Regions from separate parts of the Kitasatospora sp. NPDC093558 genome, predicted to be linked through region 2. Evidence: riboswitches for the same ligand, from Rfam matches in the RefSeq annotation. Region 2 holds a riboswitch; each other region holds the start of a gene.
What was found. A riboswitch is a leader RNA that binds a small molecule or an ion and turns the genes downstream of it on or off. The one in region 2 is predicted to bind cyclic di-AMP.
Positions count from the first base shown of each region.

Region 1: another riboswitch for cyclic di-AMP. It lies ahead of AB0O00_RS09735 (transglycosylase family protein); the one in region 2 lies ahead of AB0O00_RS20740 (NlpC/P60 family protein).
Region 3: another riboswitch for cyclic di-AMP. It lies ahead of AB0O00_RS15975 (LysM peptidoglycan-binding domain-containing M23 family metallopeptidase); the one in region 2 lies ahead of AB0O00_RS20740 (NlpC/P60 family protein).

Region 1 is NZ_JBFBDY010000063.1:10,760-17,202, forward strand. Features, by position in the region: gene AB0O00_RS09720 (MazG family protein) at 1-872, shown strand, start outside; gene AB0O00_RS09725 (SDR family NAD(P)-dependent oxidoreductase) at 884-1,312, opposite strand; gene AB0O00_RS09730 (cytochrome P450) at 1,579-2,868, shown strand; cyclic di-AMP (ydaO/yuaA leader) riboswitch at 3,079-3,247, shown strand; gene AB0O00_RS09735 (transglycosylase family protein) at 3,253-4,191, shown strand; gene eno (phosphopyruvate hydratase) at 4,487-5,773, shown strand; gene AB0O00_RS09745 (septum formation initiator family protein) at 5,967-6,428, shown strand; partial or broken gene AB0O00_RS09750 (DUF501 domain-containing protein) at 6,440-6,443, shown strand, end outside.
Region 2 is NZ_JBFBDY010000222.1:803-7,245, reverse strand. Features, by position in the region: gene AB0O00_RS20750 (hypothetical protein) at 1-975, opposite strand, end outside; gene AB0O00_RS20745 (NlpC/P60 family protein) at 1,014-2,060, opposite strand; gene AB0O00_RS20740 (NlpC/P60 family protein) at 2,288-3,424, opposite strand; cyclic di-AMP (ydaO/yuaA leader) riboswitch at 3,435-3,588, opposite strand; gene AB0O00_RS20735 (NlpC/P60 family protein) at 3,927-4,964, opposite strand; gene AB0O00_RS20730 (NYN domain-containing protein) at 5,165-6,443, opposite strand, start outside.
Region 3 is NZ_JBFBDY010000136.1:5,521-11,963, reverse strand. Features, by position in the region: gene AB0O00_RS15995 (RidA family protein) at 1-248, shown strand, start outside; gene AB0O00_RS15990 (DUF2470 domain-containing protein) at 359-1,084, shown strand; gene AB0O00_RS15985 (hypothetical protein) at 1,092-1,322, opposite strand; gene AB0O00_RS15980 (HAMP domain-containing sensor histidine kinase) at 1,527-3,032, shown strand; gene AB0O00_RS15975 (LysM peptidoglycan-binding domain-containing M23 family metallopeptidase) at 3,228-4,181, opposite strand; cyclic di-AMP (ydaO/yuaA leader) riboswitch at 4,184-4,363, opposite strand; gene AB0O00_RS15970 (MFS transporter) at 4,675-6,207, shown strand; gene purB (adenylosuccinate lyase) at 6,215-6,443, opposite strand, start outside.

The DNA of each region.
Region 1 (6,443 bases), on a different contig from region 2:
TGCGGCAGGCCGGGGTGGACGTGGAGGTCGTGGCGCCGGACTCGGCGCCGGCGCTGGCGCGGCTGCTGACCGAGCAGCCCGCGGGCCAGGGGCCCACGGTGTGGCTGGGCAGCCCCGACGGGGACCCGGGCCTGACGGAGGCGCTGGCGCGCCTGGCGGTGGAGCACGCGGGCGAGGTGCCGGAGATCGAGGTGCTGCCGGGGTCGTACGACCTGCCCGGGGCCCGGCTGCTGGACCTGGTCTCGGTGATGGACCGGCTGCGCTCGCCGGGCGGCTGCCCGTGGGACGCCGAGCAGACGCACGCGAGCCTGGTGAAGTACCTGGTCGAGGAGGCGTACGAGCTGGTCGAGGCGATCGAGGAGGGGGACCGGGACACGCTGCGCGAGGAGCTGGGGGACGTCCTGCTCCAGGTGTTCTTCCACTCCCGGATCGCGGAGGAGCACCCGACGGAGGCGTTCTCGATCGACGACGTGGCCGGCGACATCGTCGAGAAGCTGATGTACCGGCACCCGCACGTGTTCGGGGACGTCGAGGCCGAGGGCGCCGCCGAGGTGGAGGCGAACTGGGAGCAGCTGAAGGCGGCCGAGAAGGCGGACCGCGAGTCGGTGCTGGACGGCGTGCCGGCCGGTCTGCCGTCGCTCGCGTACGCGGCGAAGCTGGTGTCGCGGGTGCGCCGGGCCGGGTTCGAGGGGGTGCCGGACGAGCCGTTCGAGCTGCCCGCGGAGCTCACGGAGGAGTCCGCGGGCCGGCTGCTGCTGGCCGTGGCGCAGCGGGCGCACGACGCCGGGGTGGACGTGGACGCGGCGCTGCGCGCGGCGGCGCGCTCCTACCGGGACGCCGTCCGCGAGGCGGAGGGTCTCAAGCCGGAGTAGAGCGAGAAGCCTCAGGCCGCCGAGGCCGCGTCCTGGACGGCGGCCCGCGGCTGCGGCAGGACGACCTCGGCGATGGCCTCGCCGACGAGGGCGACGAGCTCGGCGAGGCGCTCCAGGCCGAGGTGGTCGGGCAGGTCGGCGAGGGAGACGATCCGCTCGCCGTCCGGGCCGGCGACGCAGAACAGGTCGATCGGCCCGAGGTGCTTCTCGGTGGTGTCGACGAGCGCGGCGACGTCGCTGGGGCGGCGGACGTCCCCGCCGACGCCGACGACGGGGCAGCCGGGCCGGTCGAGTTCGGCGGCGAGGTCCTCGGCGACGCCGACCCGCTGGTCGGCGATCAGCACTCCGGCGGCGCCGGCCGCGGTGAAGCGGCGGGCGAGGTCGGCCCCCGACCCGCCGTCGAGTACCGCGATGACGACGACTGCCCCGGTGACCCGCATGGTGCGCTCCTCCCTGTGGGCGGTCCGCACTGACGCCCACGATTTCTGCCGAGGATCGTAGGCAGGTCCTGACCCTCCGCAACAGGGATTACCCCTCAGGTGACCAGGCTCACGCCTGCCACCCGTCCAAGAGCTGTCCAAAACCCGTCCACGCACTGTCCACGAGGTGTTGGCGGGCCGTTGCGAAGCCGTCCGCGGGCCGTTGACGAGCCGGTCACTCACCGTAGATGACGGGGTGCCCCCGACCCACCGGATACGGTCGTGCCATGCCAGTTCAGCCCGACGCCGACGCCACCCGCCCGCCGCTCTTCACGTGGGAGTTCGCCGCCGACCCGTACCCGGCGTACGCCTGGCTGCGCGAGCACGCCCCCGTGCACCGCACCACGCTGCCGAGCGGGGTGGAGGCCTGGCTGGTGACGCGGTACGCGGACGCGCGCCAGGCGCTGGCGGACGGCCGGCTGTCGAAGAACCCGGCGCACCACAGCGAGCAGGCGCACCGCACCGGCCGGGTCGGGATCCCGGGGGAGCGGCAGGCGGACCTGATGACGCACCTGCTGAACATCGACCCGCCGGACCACACCCGGCTGCGCCGCCTGGTGTCGAAGGCGTTCACGCCGCGCCGGGTGGCCGAGTTCGAGCCGCGGGTGCAGCAGCTCACCGACCGCCTGATCGACGGCTTCGCGCAGCGCGGTTCGGCGGACCTCATCCACGAGTTCGCGTTCCCGCTCCCCATCTACGCGATCTGCGACCTGCTCGGCGTGCCGGCCGAGGACCAGGACGACTTCCGCGACTGGGCGGGCATGATGATTCGACATGGCGGGGGCCAACGCGGCGGCGTGGGCCGGGCGGTGAAGCGGATGCGGGCGTACCTGCTGGAGCTGATCCACCGGAAGCGGGCGGACCTCGGGGACGACCTGATCTCGGGTCTGATCCGGGCGAGCGACCACGGCGAGCACCTCACCGAGAACGAGGCCGCCGCGATGGCGTTCATCCTCCTCTTCGCCGGCTTCGAGACGACCGTCAACCTGATCGGCAACGGGACGTACGCGCTGCTGCGCAACCCCGGGCAGCGCCGCCTCCTGCAGGAGTCGGTGGCACGCGGCGAGACGGCGCTGCTGGAGACCGGGATCGAGGAACTCCTGCGCTACGACGGGCCGGTGGAGCTCGCGACGTGGCGGTTCGCGACCCGCCCGCTGACCATCGGCGGGGTGGACATCCCGGTCGGCGACCCGGTGCTGGTGGTACTGGCGGCGGCGGACCGGGATCCGGCCAGGTTCTCGGACGAGAACACCCTGGACCTGGCCCGGACGGACAACCCGCACCTGGGTTTCGGGCACGGCATCCACTACTGCATCGGCGCCCCGCTGGCGAGGCTCGAAGGGCGGTCGGCGCTGGCCACGCTGCTGTCCCGGCTGCCCGATCTCGAACTGGCGGAAAGCCCGGAGAATCTGCGGTGGCGAGGTGGCCTGATCATGCGCGGATTGCGCGAACTTCCGGTCGAATTCAGTCCCGAGAGCCGCTCGCCGCACGCCCGCCCGGACGCTCCGACACACTGACGGAACGTCGCGAAGCGGGCGTGTCCGGCAGCATGAACACCCATCAATCCGGACAAACAACCGCCGTTGGTAGGCGATCGACCACGCGCCGTGATTTCTGTGTGATGTCTGCGATATGAGCTTGTGATTGGTCTGAGGATCTGTCTACTCTCCCTGGAGTTCGCAGCTGCGGACCCCGAGTGCGGAACGCCGAGTCCTGCCCGCCGCACCACGGGAAACCGACCAGAACCCTGGGCAGGGGCGGGGGAACCAGGTTTGTTGCCGTTCCTCCACGGCTTGGGGTGAAGCCGCCCGAGCGGAATCGTTTCCGCAGACGGCGGCCGGGCCACCTCCCGGTCCGAACCCGACAGCTCACCTCGCAGGCGTGCGGAGAGGGACCCCTTCATGCTGTTCGTTGGAACCGGTCGTCACCGCCGTCGCACCCAGACCGAGAAGGCCATCGCCGTCGCCGGAGTGGCCGGCGTCGGACTCGCGATGCCGATCCTCACCGCCACCGGCGCCTCCGCCGCCCCGACCACCGCCTGGGACTCCGTCGCCCAGTGCGAGAGCGGCGGCGACTGGAGCATCAACACCGGCAACGGCTTCTACGGCGGCCTGCAGTTCACCTCCAGCACCTGGAAGGCGTTCGGCGGCACCGCGTACGCGGCGCAGGCCAACCAGGCCAGCAAGGGCCAGCAGATCGCGGTGGCCGAGAAGGTCCTGGCCTCGCAGGGGCCGGGCGCGTGGCCGGTCTGCTCGAAGAAGGCCGGCCTGTCGAAGGGGGGCCCCGCGGCCGACGTCGACACCTCGGACGCCCAGCCCGCCGCCCAGCAGCACTCCCAGCCGGTGCAGCAGCCCGCGGCGAAGCCGGCCCAGCCGAAGCCCGCCCAGCCGAAGCCGGCTCAGAAGCCCGTGCAGCAGCAGTACCAGCAGCACACCCAGCCGGCCCAGCCCCAGCAGCAGGCCCAGCCCCAGGCCCCGGGCTTCTCCGGCAAGGCCGGCTGGGACGCCGACGCGAAGGTGTACTGGTACCAGAACAACGGCACCTGGTACTGGACCAGCCACCAGGGCGTCTACCAGCAGTACGCGGGCCAGGCCCAGCAGCAGGCCGCGCAGCAGCAGGCCCAGCAGCAGTACGCCCAGCCGCAGCAGCAGGCCCCGCGCGCAGCCGTCGCTCCCCAGGGCGGCCACGACTACACCGTCCACGCCGGCGACACGCTGTCGAGCATCGCCGCCGCCCAGGGCGTCCCCGGCGGCTGGCAGTCGGTCTACGACGGCAACCGCGGCACCGTCGGCGGCGACCCGAACCTGATCATGCCCGGCCAGGTCCTGCACCTCGGCTGACGCCGGCCGGAGCCGGCGCGCCACGGCTCGACACGCCACGGCGCGACACGCCACAGCGCGACACGCCACGGAGGGGGCCGACCCCGGATCGGCCCCCCTTCGTCCGGTTCCGCCCCTTTTCCCGGGATCGTCAGGTGAACTACCGGTAAGTAGCCGGGCCACACGCTGAGACGTGACCGAGGTCGGCGTGGCCCCGCGACCCCGTGCGGTTAGGCTCTGGTCGTAACGACTCCGCAATCATCCCGCCGACCGCACCACTGGTCAGCGGGACCCTGCTTCCGCAAGGAGATGCCTCGTGCCGTCCATCGATGTCGTCGTAGCCCGTGAGATCCTCGACTCGCGTGGCAACCCCACGGTCGAGGTCGAGGTCGGCCTCGACGACGGCAGCACCGGTCGTGCCGCTGTCCCGTCGGGTGCCTCCACCGGTGCCTTCGAGGCGCTGGAGCTCCGCGACGGTGACAAGAACCGCTACTTCGGCAAGGGCGTGGAGAAGGCCGTCCTGGCCGTCATCGAGCAGATCGGCCCGGAGCTGGTCGGCTACGACGCCACCGAGCAGCGCCTGATCGACCAGGCCATGCTCGACCTGGACGCCACCCCGGACAAGTCCTCGCTCGGCGCCAACGCCATCCTCGGCGTCTCGCTGGCCGTCGCGCACGCCGCCTCCGAGGCGAGCGACCTGCCGCTGTTCCGCTACCTGGGCGGCCCGAACGCGCACGTCCTGCCGGTCCCGATGATGAACATCCTCAACGGTGGCTCGCACGCCGACTCCAACGTCGACATCCAGGAGTTCATGATCGCCCCGATCGGCGCGGAGTCCTTCTCCGAGGCCGTCCGCTGGGGCGTCGAGGTCTACCACACCCTCAAGGGCGTGCTGAAGGAGCGCGGCCTGTCCACCGGCCTCGGCGACGAGGGCGGCTTCGCGCCGAACCTGGACAGCAACCGCGAGGCCCTGGACCTCATCACCGAGGCCATCCAGAAGGCGGGTTACGTCCCCGGCCGCGACGTCGCGCTGGCCCTGGACGTCGCCGCCTCCGAGTTCTACCAGGACGGCGCCTACCAGTTCGAGGGCAAGGCCCTCTCGTCCGCCGAGCTCATCGAGTACTACGCCGACCTCGTCGCCTCGTACCCGCTGGTCTCCATCGAGGACCCGCTGGACGAGTCGGACTGGGACGGCTGGAAGGCCATGACCGTCAAGCTGGGCGACAAGGTCCAGCTGGTCGGCGACGACCTGTTCGTCACCAACCCGGCCCGCCTGGCCAGGGGCATCGAGACCGGCACCGCCAACGCGCTGCTGGTGAAGGTCAACCAGATCGGCTCGCTGACCGAGACCCTGGACGCCGTCGAGCTGGCCCAGCGCAACGGCTACCGCTGCATGATGTCGCACCGCTCCGGCGAGACCGAGGACGTCACCATCGCCGACCTGGCCGTCGCCACCAACTGCGGCCAGATCAAGACCGGTGCCCCGGCCCGCTCCGAGCGCGTCGCCAAGTACAACCAGCTGCTGCGCATCGAGGAGATCCTCGACGACGCCGCCGAGTACGCCGGCCGCGGCGCGTTCCCGCGCTTCCGCTCTGCGGAGTAATAAGCACAGCCGCTCTGCGGAGTAATGAGCACAGCCGCTCTGCGGACCAGTAAGAGGCGTAAGGGCGAGGGCCGAACCCCTCCGGTGGTGCACGCCTGACCGGTGCCCCGCCGTTCACCCCGTAGGGTGGACGGCGGGGCACCGTCGCGACCAGGAGGGGAAACGGGAGATGGCTGGCTGGAGGATCCCGGGCTTGGCGGCCCGTCCTCGCTTCACGAGCCGGGCGACCGTCCTCGTCCTGGTGCTCTGCTCGCTGGTGGCGATCCTCGCCTACCCGACGCGGCAGTTCATCTCCCAGCGCGCCGAGATCTCCGCCCAGCGGGCGAAGGCCGAGCACGCCCGGCAGCAGGTCGAGCAGCTGCGCCGGGACAAGGCCCGCTGGCAGGATCCCGAGTACGTCAAGGCGCAGGCCCGTGCCCGGCTGCACTACGCGATGCCGGGGGAGACCCCGTACATCGCGGTGGATCCGGCCGGAGCGGGCGCCGCCCCGTCCTCCGCCCCGTCCGCCCCCGCCGACGGCACGGCCGGCGGCGCGGTGAAGGCCGCCAAGCCCTGGTACTCCAGCATCTGGGACTCGGTGGACGCCGCCGACACCGCCGCCCTGGCCCCGATCCCGGCGGGTCCGACCCCGCCGCCGGCCCGTCCGCATCCATGACCATCCCCCCGCTGG
Region 2 (6,443 bases):
CCCGGCGATCAGCCGGCAGGCGAGCCAGGCCTGTTCGTAGGCCTGGGCGATGCCGGTGGCGCCCGCGCCGAAGTCGCGGTCGGCGGGCAGCGCGGCGGGCACCTTCCCGGCGGCCACGTCCCGGGCCAGTTCGGGGGCGATCTGCCGGTCCGTGCGGCCGGAGTCGCGGTAGGCCGTCCAGTCGGCGACGCCCTCGGAGAGCCAGAGGGGCGTCCAGGCCCGGGTGTCGGCCCGGGTCGCGACGTGGGTGGTCTCGTGGGTGACGACGACCTGCCGGCCGAAGTCGCTGAGCCGCCCGAACGCCTCGGGGTTGATCACCACCCGGTCGGCCGGGGTGTGCGAGGGCGCCCCGGGAGCGGCCACGGTGACCGCCGCCATGCCCGTCCAGCCCGCCGGGTCGGCCTCCAGCAGCCGGGCGAACTGCGCCTCGGTGGCGGGCAGTTCGAGCAGCAGCCGGCCGGCCCAGCCGGTGCCCCAGACCGCGCTGACCGCCGGGACGGCGCGGTCGCCGACGGCGACCAGTGCGGCCGGGTCCGGTCCGGCCACGAGGCCGAGCACCAGGCATTGCGCGCCGCGCGCGGACCGTCCGGTCCCGAAGTCCCAGAGCGCCGGCGGCCCGCTCGCGGCGTCCTCGCGCTCGACCCGCCAGCCGTCGGCCCGGGTCAGCGCGAGGCGGCGGGGGTACGTGGCGGGGTACTCGTCGTAGCCGGTGACCCGGACGTCCAGGTCGGCCGCGGCGGTGAGCCGGCCGGGAGCCGCGCCCGGGGAGAGGACGAGGTTGCGGTAGCGGGCGGTCAGCGGCAGTCCGGAGGTCAGCGCCAGCTCGCGCGCACGCCCGTCCAGCACCGCCGCCACCGCCGTCCGCTCGTCCGCGCCGGCGGGCCCCGGGCCGGGCGCCGCGGGGACGGCGGGCGGCAGCGACAGCTGCGTCAGCCCTCCGGCGGCGAGCAGCAGGGCGCCCCGGCGGGACAGCACGCAGGGCCGTATCGCGTCCGGTGCGGACAGGGTCGGGCTCAGAGCCGGACCACCCCTGCGACGGGCATCGCGTTGACGCTCTCGTACCGCACCCGGGCCCCCGGGTACGGGGCGTGCACGATCACCCCGCCGCCGGCGTACATGCCGACGTGGTGCATGTCCCGGTAGAAGATCACCAGGTCTCCCGGTCGTGCTTCGGACAGGCTCACCCGCTGGCCGGCGTAGGCCTGGGCCTGCGAGGTGCGCGGCAGGGACACTCCGGCCTGCCGCCAGCTGTAGTACATCAGACCGGAACAGTCGAAGGCGCGGGGGCCGGTGGATCCGTACACGTAGGGCGATCCGATCATCCGCACCGCCGCCGCGAGCGCCGCCGCGCCGCGCTCGGAGGCGGGCGGGGTGGTGCCGAGGTCCAGCCGGTCGGTGCCGCGGGTGGCGCGCTGCTCGGCCTCCTGGGCGTCCTGCGCGGCCATCCGGGCGCGCTCGGCCACGCCCAGGCTGTTGAGCAGCCGCTGGGCCTTGGCGAGCCGCTGCTGGATGTCCTGCTTGCTGTCGGCGAGGGTGCGCCGGGCCTGGTCCAGCTCGGCGAGCTTGGCGGCGGTCTCGGTGCGGCGCTGGTCGAGCCCGCGCTGACGGGTCACCAGCTCGTGCAGCGTCTCGTTCTGCCGCTCGGCGGCCTGGTCGAGGGTCCGGGCGCGGGCGAGGTACCCCTCCGGGTCGGTGGCGAGCATCAGCTGGACGGTCTGCGCCATGCCGCCGGCCCGGTACTCGGCGCCCGCCACGGTGGCGAGGTCGCCGCGCAGCTGGTTGAGCTGCTCCTGGGCGGCGGCGATCTCGCCCTGGAGGACGGTGGTCTCGCCCTGGAGCCGCTGCTGGGCCTCCTGGGCCGCGTTGTACTTCTCCGACGCCTGTTCGGCCTCGTTGTACAGCTGCTCGACCTGGGCCTTGACGTCCTTGCGGCTGGGCGCGTCCGGGGCGCCGGGGGCGGCCTGGGCACTGCCGCTCGTCGTCACGCCCAGGGCGGTGGTGGCGGCCGCGGTCAGCACCAGCGCACGGGCGAGCAGTTGGGAACGGCGGTGCACGGGCATGGCGGCGGCTGCTCCAATCCTGCGGACCGGTCCCGCCGCCGCACCGAAGCGGGCGGTCCTGGAGCGGGAGTCCGGTGGCAGACGTTAGCGAGTCCGGGCAACCGAGTCCAAACCCCTCCCAACACGAATATTTGACCATTAATCGGACACCAGCCCGAGGAAAGGAAACGCCGCAGGCCCGGCCTTCCACGAGAGGAAGGCCGGGCCTGCGGGAAGCCGAGCGGGGATCAGACCCGCACGATGGACGAGAGCGGCATGTTGGAGACCGCCTCGTAGCGCACGCTCGCACCCGGCTTGGGCGCGTGCAGCACCTGGCCGTTGCCGGCGTAGATGCCGACGTGGTGGGCGTCGCTGTAGAAGATCAGCAGGTCGCCGGGCTGGGCCTGGGAGAGGTCCGTGCCGATCCGGGTGCCGGCGCCGGCCTGCTCCTGCGAGGTGCGCGGCAGCGAGACGCCGGCCTGGTCGAACGCCCAGACCATCAGGCCCGAGCAGTCGAAGGAGTTCGGGCCGGTGGCGGCCCAGACGTACGGGCTGCCGATCTTGGTGGCGGCGGCGGACAGCGCGGCGGCGCCGCGCGAGCTGCCCGGGGCGGCCGGCTTGGCGACCGGCGAGGACGAGGGCGCGGACGACGGGGCCGAGCCGAGGTCGGCGCGGCTGCTGTCGCGGGAGGCGCGGTCGGCGGCGGCCTGCTGGGCCTTCGCGGCGTCGGCCTTGGCCTTGGCGTCGGCGGCGGCCTTCTCCTCGGCCGCCTTGATCGCCTGGCGCTCCTGCTCGGACAGGGTGTTGAAGAGGTCCTGGGCGGCCTTCAGCTTCGCCTGGATCTGTTCCTTGGAGGTCTTCAGCTGCTGGGTGGTCGCGTCCAGCTCGGCGAGCTTGGCCTGGGCCTCGTTGCGGTCCTGGTCGAGCTTGCGCTGCTGGTCCTGGAGCTCCTTCAGCTGACCCTTCTGGGTGCTGCCGGCCTGGTTCAGGGCGTCGGCCTGGCTGAGGAAGGTGTCCGGCTTGGACGAGAACATCAGCTGGACGGTCGGGGATATGCCCCCGTTGCGGTACTGCTCGCCGGCGATCTGGGCGAGGCCGCCCTGGAGGTCGGTCACCTGCTCCTGCTGGCGGGCCACCTGGTCCTGCAGGCCGCTGACCTGCTTCTGCAGCTCCTGCTGCTTGGACTGGGCGGCGTTGTACTGCTCGGTCGCCACCTCGGCCTGCTCGTTGAGCTGGTCGACCTGCTCCTTGACCTGGTCCTTGGTCGGCGTCGGGTCGGCGTGGGCGCCGGACTGCGCGGAGAGGGCGACGGCGGCGGCGGCGACACCGGTCAGGAAGGAAACTCGGGCTCGGCCGGCGGGCTTGGGACGACGATGGGACGCCACGAAGGCGGACTCCTTCTTCCTACGTCCGCCTACCGGGTGAGCTGACGGGTTCGGGCCGGAAGCATGCCCTACGACGCCTCACGGCCGTTCCAGCGGCCGACCTGGCGCCGATTCACCCCGGAGGAACGTGGTTCCCCGGCTCCGCTCCACAGCGCCCCCAACCACTGGGCTCCCCTGTCGGACGGGCGCTTCGACCCGTCCCGCTGCTTCACGAACTCGGCGGGAACCACCGCCGCCACCCTGGCTGGGCGATCGACAGTGCGGTGGTTCGGGGCACGACCCTAGTAACTGAACCGTGATCCGTTCAAATCCTTGTCAGAAAAAAGGCGGAAGAATAACCAGGTTGTTTTGTGAAGATGACAGAAGGTGATCGCACCAGTACGCAAGGCTGATCACTTGTCACGCACTGACGGGCGAAACGCGCACAAGCGAACGTGCCACCCCCGCCAGGGAGGTGGCACGGATCACAGGGCCGTTCCGCCGGCCCCGGCGTGTCGGGGGGTCAGACCCGGCGGATCGTGTTGATCGGCATCGCGTCGGCCTTCATCACCTTGACCACGTCACCGGTGTGCGGCGCGTGCACCACCATGCCGTTGCCGATGTACATCCCGACGTGGTGCATGTCGCCGCCGTAGACCACCAGGTCGCCCGGCTGGGCCTGGTCCAGCGAGGGCACCCGGGTGCCGTAGTGGCCCTGCTCCTGCGAGGTGCGCGGCAGCGAGACACCGGCCTTGCCGTACGCCCAGACCATCAGGCCCGAGCAGTCGAACGTGTTCTCGCCGGTGGCGCCCCACACGTACGGCGAGCCCTGCTTGCTCATCGCCTTGGCCACGGCCACGGCCGCGTAGCCGCTGGCCGGCGGCAGGTTGCTGAGGTCGACCCGGTCGGCGCCGCGCGAGGCGCGGTCGTCCTGGGCCTGCTGGGCCCTCAGCGCGGCCCGCTCGGAGGCGCTGAGCGAGTTCAGGAGGTCCTGGGCCGCCTTGAGCTTGGTGTTGACGTCCGCCTTGGCCTGGTTCAGGTCCTTGGTGGTCGAATCGAGGGAGGCCAGCACCGCGGCGGCCTCGGCCTTCTCCTGGTCCAGGCGGCGCTGCTGGTCCAGCAGCCCCTTGAGCGCGTCGGTCTCGGTGGCCGTCGCCTGCTGCACGCTGGAGGCCTTGTCCAGGTAGCCGGACGGGTCCGAGGAGAGCATCAGCTGGACGGACGGGTCGATGCCGCCGGTGCGGTACTGCTCGCCCGCCACGCCCGCGAGGCCGACCTGAAGCTGGGTCATCTGCTCCTGGCCGCGAGCGACCTGGTCCTGCAGCTGGTCGGCCTGCTTGCGCAGCTGGTCGGCCCGCTCCTTGGCGCCGTTGTACTTCTCGGCGGCCTGCTCCTGCTCCTGCTGGAGTGCGTCGATCTGCGCCTTGACGTCCGTTTTGTTCGGCTGCGGCGCAGCGTGCGCGGCCACCTGGGCGGAGAGCGCGACCGCGGTCGCAGCGGCAGCGGTGAGCACGGAGACCCGCGCACGGCTGGGCTGCTTGGGACGGCGGTGGGAGGCCAAGGGACCGGCTCCTTCTTCCATGGACTCACCGGTTCGGGTGAGAAATCCGGAAAATAGGTTTGACGCCAGACCCTAGTGAAGATCCAGGCATTGCGCCACTCCCCCGATTGTGTGAACTCCAGCCTCCCGCGCGGCTTCACCGAATCCGCACATCACCGCAAACCGGACGCTGAACGGCCGTCATCCCCATCGGCACGGAATCAGGGCCGCGCCAGCCGGTTCAGCAGGAGAACCGAGGCGACCGGGCGCGCGCCCGCCTTCCGCACGCCCTCCGCGACCTCCCGGTCGGCCGAGACCACCACGACCGGACGGCCCTGCGGCTCGGCCCGCACCAGGCGTCTGATCAGCTCGTCCGCCGTCTCCCCGGTCCGGCTGAAGCGCACCCGGACCCCGCGCGGCGGCGCCATGATCACCGGCACGTCCAGGTCCTGCCCGTCGAACACGCACGTGACCTCCGCCTGCGTGCGCTGGGCCAGCATCGCGAGCCCGCCCAGCAGCCGCAGCCGCTGCTGTTCCAGCGGCAGCGTCGGGTAGCCCGTCTTCGTCACGTTGTAGCCGTCCACCACCAGGTGCACCTGCGGGATCGCCAGCAGCTGGTCCAGCAGCGCCGGATCGTCCTCCGCCAGCCCGCGGCGCGCCACGTCGTGCGGCGAGGCCGAGCCCGGCACCACCGCCTCCACCAGGTCGGCCGGGCGGATCTGCGACACCGGCAGCGCCAGCTCGCGCTGCAGCCCCTGCGCCGACTGCAGCACGGTGTCCAGCAGCAGCCGCAGGCGCATGTCCTCCACGCTGCGACCCTCGCGGGCCGACCGGCGGCCCTGCTCGGCGGCGGTCTCCAGCTCGCCGACTCGGTGCCGCAGCCGCCGTGCCTCGCTCTCGGCCGCGCCGCGCTCGGCCGCCGCCTGCGTGCGCAGCGCCTCCAGCTCACCGGCCAGCCGACGGGTCTCGGCCTGCGCCCGGCGGGTGTCGCTCTCCAGCGAACGCACCTTCTTGCGCAGCGAGTCGGCCTCGCGCCGGACGTCCTCGGACTCGGCCCGGTACCGGTCCAGGTCCGCGCGCGCCGCGGCCCGCACCTCGGCCAGCTCGGCCTGCAGCTTCTCCACCAGCCGGGCCGCCTCCGCGGCGGCGCCCTCGGCGCCGGCCCGCTCGGCCTCCTCGCCGGCCTCGGCGACCAGCCGGCTCCAGCCCGCCGACCGCACCAGGTAGGCGGCGGCCGCGACGTCCATCGGATCGGCGGCGCCGGGGACGCTGCCCGACTCCAGCGCCTTCACCAGATCCGGCTGGCCCAGCCGCAGCCGCTCCGCTATCCGCACCCGGAAGGCCGGCTCCGACTCCAGGGCCGCGGCGATCGCGGTGGCCGCGTACTTGGCCCGCCGGGCCGGGGTGAACTTGGCGTACTGACGCAGGCTCTGCGGCAGCTCACCCGGCGGCAGCCCGCCGAGCGCGTCGGCGGCCAGGCCGACCACGCGCCGGCGCACG
Region 3 (6,443 bases), on a different contig from region 2:
CCCGGCGGACGCTGGAGAACGTCAAGGCGATCGTCGAGGCCGGCGGCGCGAGCGTCGAGGACGTCGTGATGTTCCGCGTCTACCTCACCAAGCGCGCCGACTTCCCGCTGATGAACGAGGTCTACGGGGAGTTCATCGAGGAGAACATCAAGCCCGGCGGCGTGAAGCCCTGCCGCACCACGGTCTTCGTCGAGCTGCCGCAGGAGCCGATGCTGGTCGAGATCGACGCACTGGCCGTCGTCTCCTGACGCGACACGAAAGTGGTCACCGGGCCCGGACGCGCGAAGCGTCCGGGCCCGCTTGCCACCGGCGCCCGCCGCCCTTAGGTTAGGCTCACCTAACCAACAGGAGGTCCGCCATGGCCGCCGCGCGCCAGCACCCCACCGACGAGGTCGCCGAGCCCACCACCGCGGAGCGGGTCCACAGCCTGCTCACCGCCACCCCGTCACTCACCGTCCGCGCCCTCGGCGAGCACCACGACCTCGACAGCCCGATCGCCGTCCACGGCTCCCGGCTGCGACTGCGCGCCCCCATCGACGCCCCGCTGACCCTCGCCGCCGTCGACGCCCCGGACGGCCTCGCCGTCGTCCTGGACGTCACCGACGTCTCCCCCGTCGCCGTCCGCGACCGCGTCCGAGCCCGCCTCTCGCTGGCCGGCCGGCTGCGCCTGGCCCACCTCGCCGACGACGGCCTCAGCGTCCACCTGCGCGTCGACGTCGCCCACGCCGTCCTGTCCACCCCGTACGGCACCGGCGCCGTCACCGCCGCCGAACTCGCCCTCGTCGCCCCGGACCCGCTCGCCCGCACCGAGGCCGGCCTGCTCACCCACCTCGCCGACGACCACGCCGACGCGCTCGCCGTCCTCACCCGCCTGCTCGACCCCGCCCTGCTCGCCGGCCGCCCCGCCGTCCGCCCGCTCGCCCTCGACCGCTACGGCCTCGTGCTGCGCCTGGACCACCCGCACGGCCACCGCGACGTCCGCCTGGTCTTCCCCGAACCCGCGGCCGACACCGAGGACTTCGGCCACCGCATGCACGACCTGCTGGCCGCCGCCCAGAACGCGCTGCCCGCCCGCCATCACTGACGAACCGTCAACTGCGCTCCGCCGCATCCTCCAACACGATCCGCCCCATCCGCGCGTACAGCTCCGGCCGCCGCCACCGCATGACGAGCGCCAGCGCGATCCCGCCGCCGAAGGCACCGATCATCAAGTACGGGATCAGCCGGAACAGCAGCGTGCCGGCCGCCGCGGCCGCCGCGGCCGCCGTCCGCCACCCGCTCGCCGCTCTGGACCGCCATCCGGCCTCCTCCGCCCGTCGCACCCATCCGCCGCGCCCGCCACATCCGCCCGGCGCCATCGCAGCACGCCGAAGGCCCGCACACCGAACAAATCGTCAACGAACGACCACTCCCGCCGCTCCACACGGCCTTCTCTTGATCTCCACGTCAGCTGGCTCTCATGGAGGTCTCACGGTCGCGGTGGATCGTGGTCCGACGAAGGACGCGTACCCGGGGGATGTGGAGCCATGACGGCGAAGGGCAAGGAAAGGCCGGGCGCGGCCCGGTGGTTCGGCCGGATGACGCTCCGGGGCCGGCTCGCGCTGTTCACCGCGGCCGCGGTGTCGCTGGCAGTCGTGGCCTGCGCGGTGGCCGGCTGGTTCGTCGCGCGCAACGAGATGGTCAACCAGGTCGACCGGACGCTGTCCCACGCGTGGACACCGGGGAAGCGGCCGCCGAGCGGACCGCAGCTCAAGTCCCTCGCCGACCTGTGCCACGGCACGGCCGGGCAGCCCTGGATGCCCAAGGGCGGCAGCATCCCCACGGTGATCGTCGCCGACGGCACCTCGTGCCCGCCGAACGACCCCCGCGCCGTGACCGTCGCCCCGGAGGACCTCCCGATCGCGGGCAGCGGGAGCACCGGACCGCACGCCGCCTCGCTGTTCCGCGACGGCCGGACCGCCGACGGCACCCCAGTGCGCGTCTATGTGGTCAGCATCGGCCCCGTCGGCTACGGCGGGAGCGGCGGGACCGGCCCCACCGCCGCCGTGGCGATCTCCCAGCCGCTCGAACCGGTGCAGGACGCGCTCACCGAACTCGCCCTGATCACCGCCGGCGCGGCAGCGGTCGTCATCGCGCTCGCCGCCGCGGGCGCCCTGTGGATCGCCCGCACCGCCCTGCGCCCGGTCGACCGCCTCACCCGCGCGGCCCAGCACATCGCCCGCACCCAGGAGCCGGGCATGACGATCGAGGTGTCCGGCCACGACGAGATCGCCCGCTTCGGCGAGGCCTTCAACGCGATGAGCACCGCCCTCGCCGGCTCGCTGGACAGCCAGGCCCGGCTCATCGCCGACGCCGGACACGAACTGCGCACCCCGCTGGCCTCGATGCGCACCAACGTCGACCTGCTGATCCGCAGCCAGGAGACCGGCCGCCCGCTGCCCGCCGCGACGCTCACCCGGATGCTCGGCAACATGAAGGCCCAGATGACGGAACTCTCCACCCTCATCGGCGACTTGCTCGAACTCTCCCGCCCCGCCGAGTCCCGCGATGCCAAGCCGCTGCCCGTCGTCGCCCTGCACGACATCGCCGCCCGCGCCGTCGAACGGGCCGAACTGCGCGGCCCCGCCCTCGCGTTCGGCGCCGACCTGGCCCCCTGGTACGTCCGCGCCGACCCGCACGCGCTCGAACGCGCCGTGATCAACCTGCTCGACAACGCGGTGAAGTTCAGCCCGCCCGGCGGACGGATCGACGTCTCCCTCGCGAACGGCGAACTCACCGTCCGCGACCAGGGCCCCGGCATCGCCGCCGAGGACCTCCCGCACGTCTTCGACCGCTTCTGGCGCTCGCCCTCCGCCCGCCAACTGCCCGGATCCGGGCTGGGGTTGGCGATCGTCGCCCGGACCGTCCGCGCCACCGGCGGCGAGGTCACCCTCGCACCCGCCGGCCCGGACGGCGGCACCGCCGCGACCGTCCGACTGCCGGGCGCGGCCACGCCCCCGCCCGAGACACCCCCACCCGCGAGCCAAAGCTGAGGCCACGACAGCGCCCCCAACGACAGCGACCGGCCCGGCACACGAGGTGGGCGTGAGCCGGGCCGGTCTGGGCGTGTCCCGCGCCCATGTCCGCCGGTGCGACGATCAACCGGTCGAGCGGTCACCCGACATGACCATCCCGGTTGATCTCTTCGCCCCGCACCCGCGGTGGTCCGTCATCCCCGGAAGGGGAGGTCAGAGAGCGACGCCGTGCGCCCGGAGGTAGGCGACCGGGTCGATGTCCGAGCCGTACTCCGGCCCGGTGCGGATCTCGAAGTGCAGGTGCGGGCCGGTCACGTTGCCGGTCGCACCGGACAGGCCGAGCTGCTGGCCGACGGTGACGGACTGGCCGACCGTCACGCCGATCGAGGAGAGGTGCGCGTACTGCGCGTACTTGCCGTCGGCGAGCTGGATCTCGACCTCGTTGCCGTAGGCGCCGTCGTAACCAGCCTTCACCACGACGCCGTTGGCGACGGCGCGCACCGGGGTGCCGGTGGAGGCGACGAAGTCCTGGCCGGTGTGGTGGCCGGAGGCCCACATCGAGCCGGCGACGCCGTAGGCCGTGCCGAGCTCCGGGTTGGCGACCGGGGCGACGTAGCCCGAGGTGGCGGCGACCGGAGCGGCGGCCGGGGCCTTGGCCGGCTGGGCCACGGTGGCCTGGACCTGCACCTGGGCACTCGGGGTGGTGGCCTCGGTCTGGACCTGCACCTGCGGCTTGGCGGCCGGGGCGGCAGGCTTCTGGGCCGGAGCGGCCGGAGCGGCCGGAGCAGAAGGCGCGGCCGAAGCAGCAGCCTGAGCGGCGAGCGCGAGCGACTGACCCGGGAAGATCAGGTCCGGGTCGGCGCCGACGACCGAGCGGTTGTGGTCGTACAGCGCCTGCCAGCCGCCCTCGACGCGCTTGGCCTCGGCGATCTTCGACAGGGTGTCACCACTGACGACCCGGTAGGCGGCGTCGCCGTGGGCGGCGGCCGGAGCGGCCGGGGCGGACGCGGCGGCGACCGGGGCGGCGGGGGTGCCGGGGGCGGTGGTGTGAGCCTGGGCGGTCAGCACGGAGACGAGCGGGAGGGCGAAGGAGACGCCGGTGACGGCGGTCGCGATGCCGATGCGGGCGGCGCGGGGCAGGGCACGACGACGAGCGTGAGCAGGCATGGAAGTTTCCTCTCCGACGCCTGCGAGGTGAGCTGTCGGGTTCGGGCTGGAGTTGCCCGGCCGCATGCGCGGCTTCACCCCAAGCCGGCCCTGGATTCCCGCGCCAACAGCGCGAATTCCGGTCCGGCGACTTACCTGTGGGTCCCCCGCTCCTGCCGTACAGAGTTCAGTGCGAGCCACCGGGCAGCGGCAGGACTCGGCGTTCCACCCGGTGGATCCGTCCGGGCTGGCCGGTCGGTCGCTGAACTAAAACTCATCCGTCCGGGTGAAGCAATGTCGATCTCTTGAAGCCACAACAACCCCCTCCAGCACGATGACGCTCCGAATGATCCAGGGCACGGTACGTGCACAATCCATTCACCGACCGCAACGGATCAACGACCCTCCGCCCACCAATCCACCCCTAAGTAGCCAGACGGCCACCCACCGCGACCCCCGGACGCACCACCGGTGACCCTTGTCACGTCCACCCCGCCGGGCGGAGGATCGGGCCGTGGCCACAACCAACGCCGGCACCCTGCGCCTGGGCACCGCGCAGGGGCGCTGGGTACTCCTGGCAACCGTGCTCGGATCCAGCATGGCGATGCTCGACGGCACCGTCGTCAACGTCGCCCTGCCCCGCATCGGCGCCGACCTCGGCGCCTCCCTCGCGTCCCTGCAGTGGACGCTGAACGCCTATCTGCTGACGCTCGCCGGGCTCATCCTGCTCGGCGGCGCGCTCGGCGACCGCTACGGCCGGCGCCGGGTCTTCCTGCTCGGCGTCGTCTGGTTCGCCGTCGCCTCCGCGGCCTGCGCCGCCGCGCCGAACATCCAGGTGCTGATCGCCGCGCGCGCCGTCCAGGGCATCGGCGGGGCGCTGCTGACGCCCGGTTCGCTCGCCATGCTCCAGGCGGTCTTCCACCCGGACGACCGCTCCGCCGCGGTCGGCCTGTGGTCGGGCCTCGGCGGCGTGTCGGCCGCGGTCGGCCCGTTCCTCGGCGGCTGGCTCGTGGACGGCCCCGGCTGGCGCTGGATCTTCCTGCTCAACCTGCCGCTCGCCGCCGCCGTCATCGCGGTCGCCACCCGCTACGTTCCCGAGAGCCGGGACGAGAGCGCCACCGGCCGCTTCGACGTGCTCGGTTCGCTGCTCGCCGCCCTCGCGCTCGGCACCCTCACCTACGCGCTGACGGCGGCCGGCGAGGGCCTCTCCCCCGTCGTCTGGGCCAGCGGCGTGCTCGGGCTCGTCCTCGGCGCGGCCTTCATCGCCGTCGAACGCCGCGCCCCCGAACCGATGCTGCCGCTCGGCCTGTTCTCCTCACGGCTGTTCACCGCCGTGAACCTCGTCACCCTCTGCGTGTACGCGGCGTTCAGCGGCGTGTTCTTCCTGCTGGTCGTCCAGCTGCAGATCGTCGCCCGCTTCTCGCCGCTGGTGTCCGGCCTGGCCCTGGTCCCGATCACCGTGCTGATGCTCGCGCTGTCCTCGCGCGCCGCACGGCTCGGCAAGCGGATCGGCCCGCGGATCCCGCTCACCATCGGCCCGCTGCTGTGCGCCGCCGGGGTGCTGCTGATGCTGCGCGCCGGCGCCGGCTCCTCCTACTGGACGGACGTCCTGCCCGCCGTCGCGGTGATGGGCTCCGGCATGACGCTGCTCGTCGCCCCGCTGACGGCGACCGTCCTCGCGGCCGTCGAGGTGCGGCACGCGGGCATCGCGAGCGGGGTCAACAACGCCGCCGCCCGCGCCGCCGGCCTGCTCGCGGTCGCCGCCCTCCCGGCCCTGGCCGGCCTGAGCGGCGACGCCTACCGGGTGCCGGCCGCCGTCGACGACGCGTTCCACACCGCGATGCTGATCTGCGCCGGACTCCTGACGGTGGGCGCGATCACCGCCTTCACCACCATCCGCGGCAACGTGCTGGAACCCGAGGACCACCCGGTCGCCGAGCCGGACACCGAGTGGTGCTGCGGCACCACCCCGCCCCTCGACCCCGGCCACGTCCACACGCACGAGGGCCCCGCCACCGGTCCGGCAGCAGGGCCCTCGGCAAGCTAACGCACCGTCAGAGAATGTCGGCCGGAGCGTACTTGGCCGCCTCCGGGTAGGCCGCGGCGACGGCCTCGACCTGACGGACGACCTCGGCCACCTGCGCACCGGCCGCACCGGTGAACGAGAGCCGGTCGGCCAGCAGCGCGTCCAGCGCGGCCCGGTCCAGCGGGATCCGCTCGTCGGCGGCCAGGCGGTCCAGCAGCTCGTTCTCGCGGGCACCGGCGCGCATCGCGAGCGCGGAG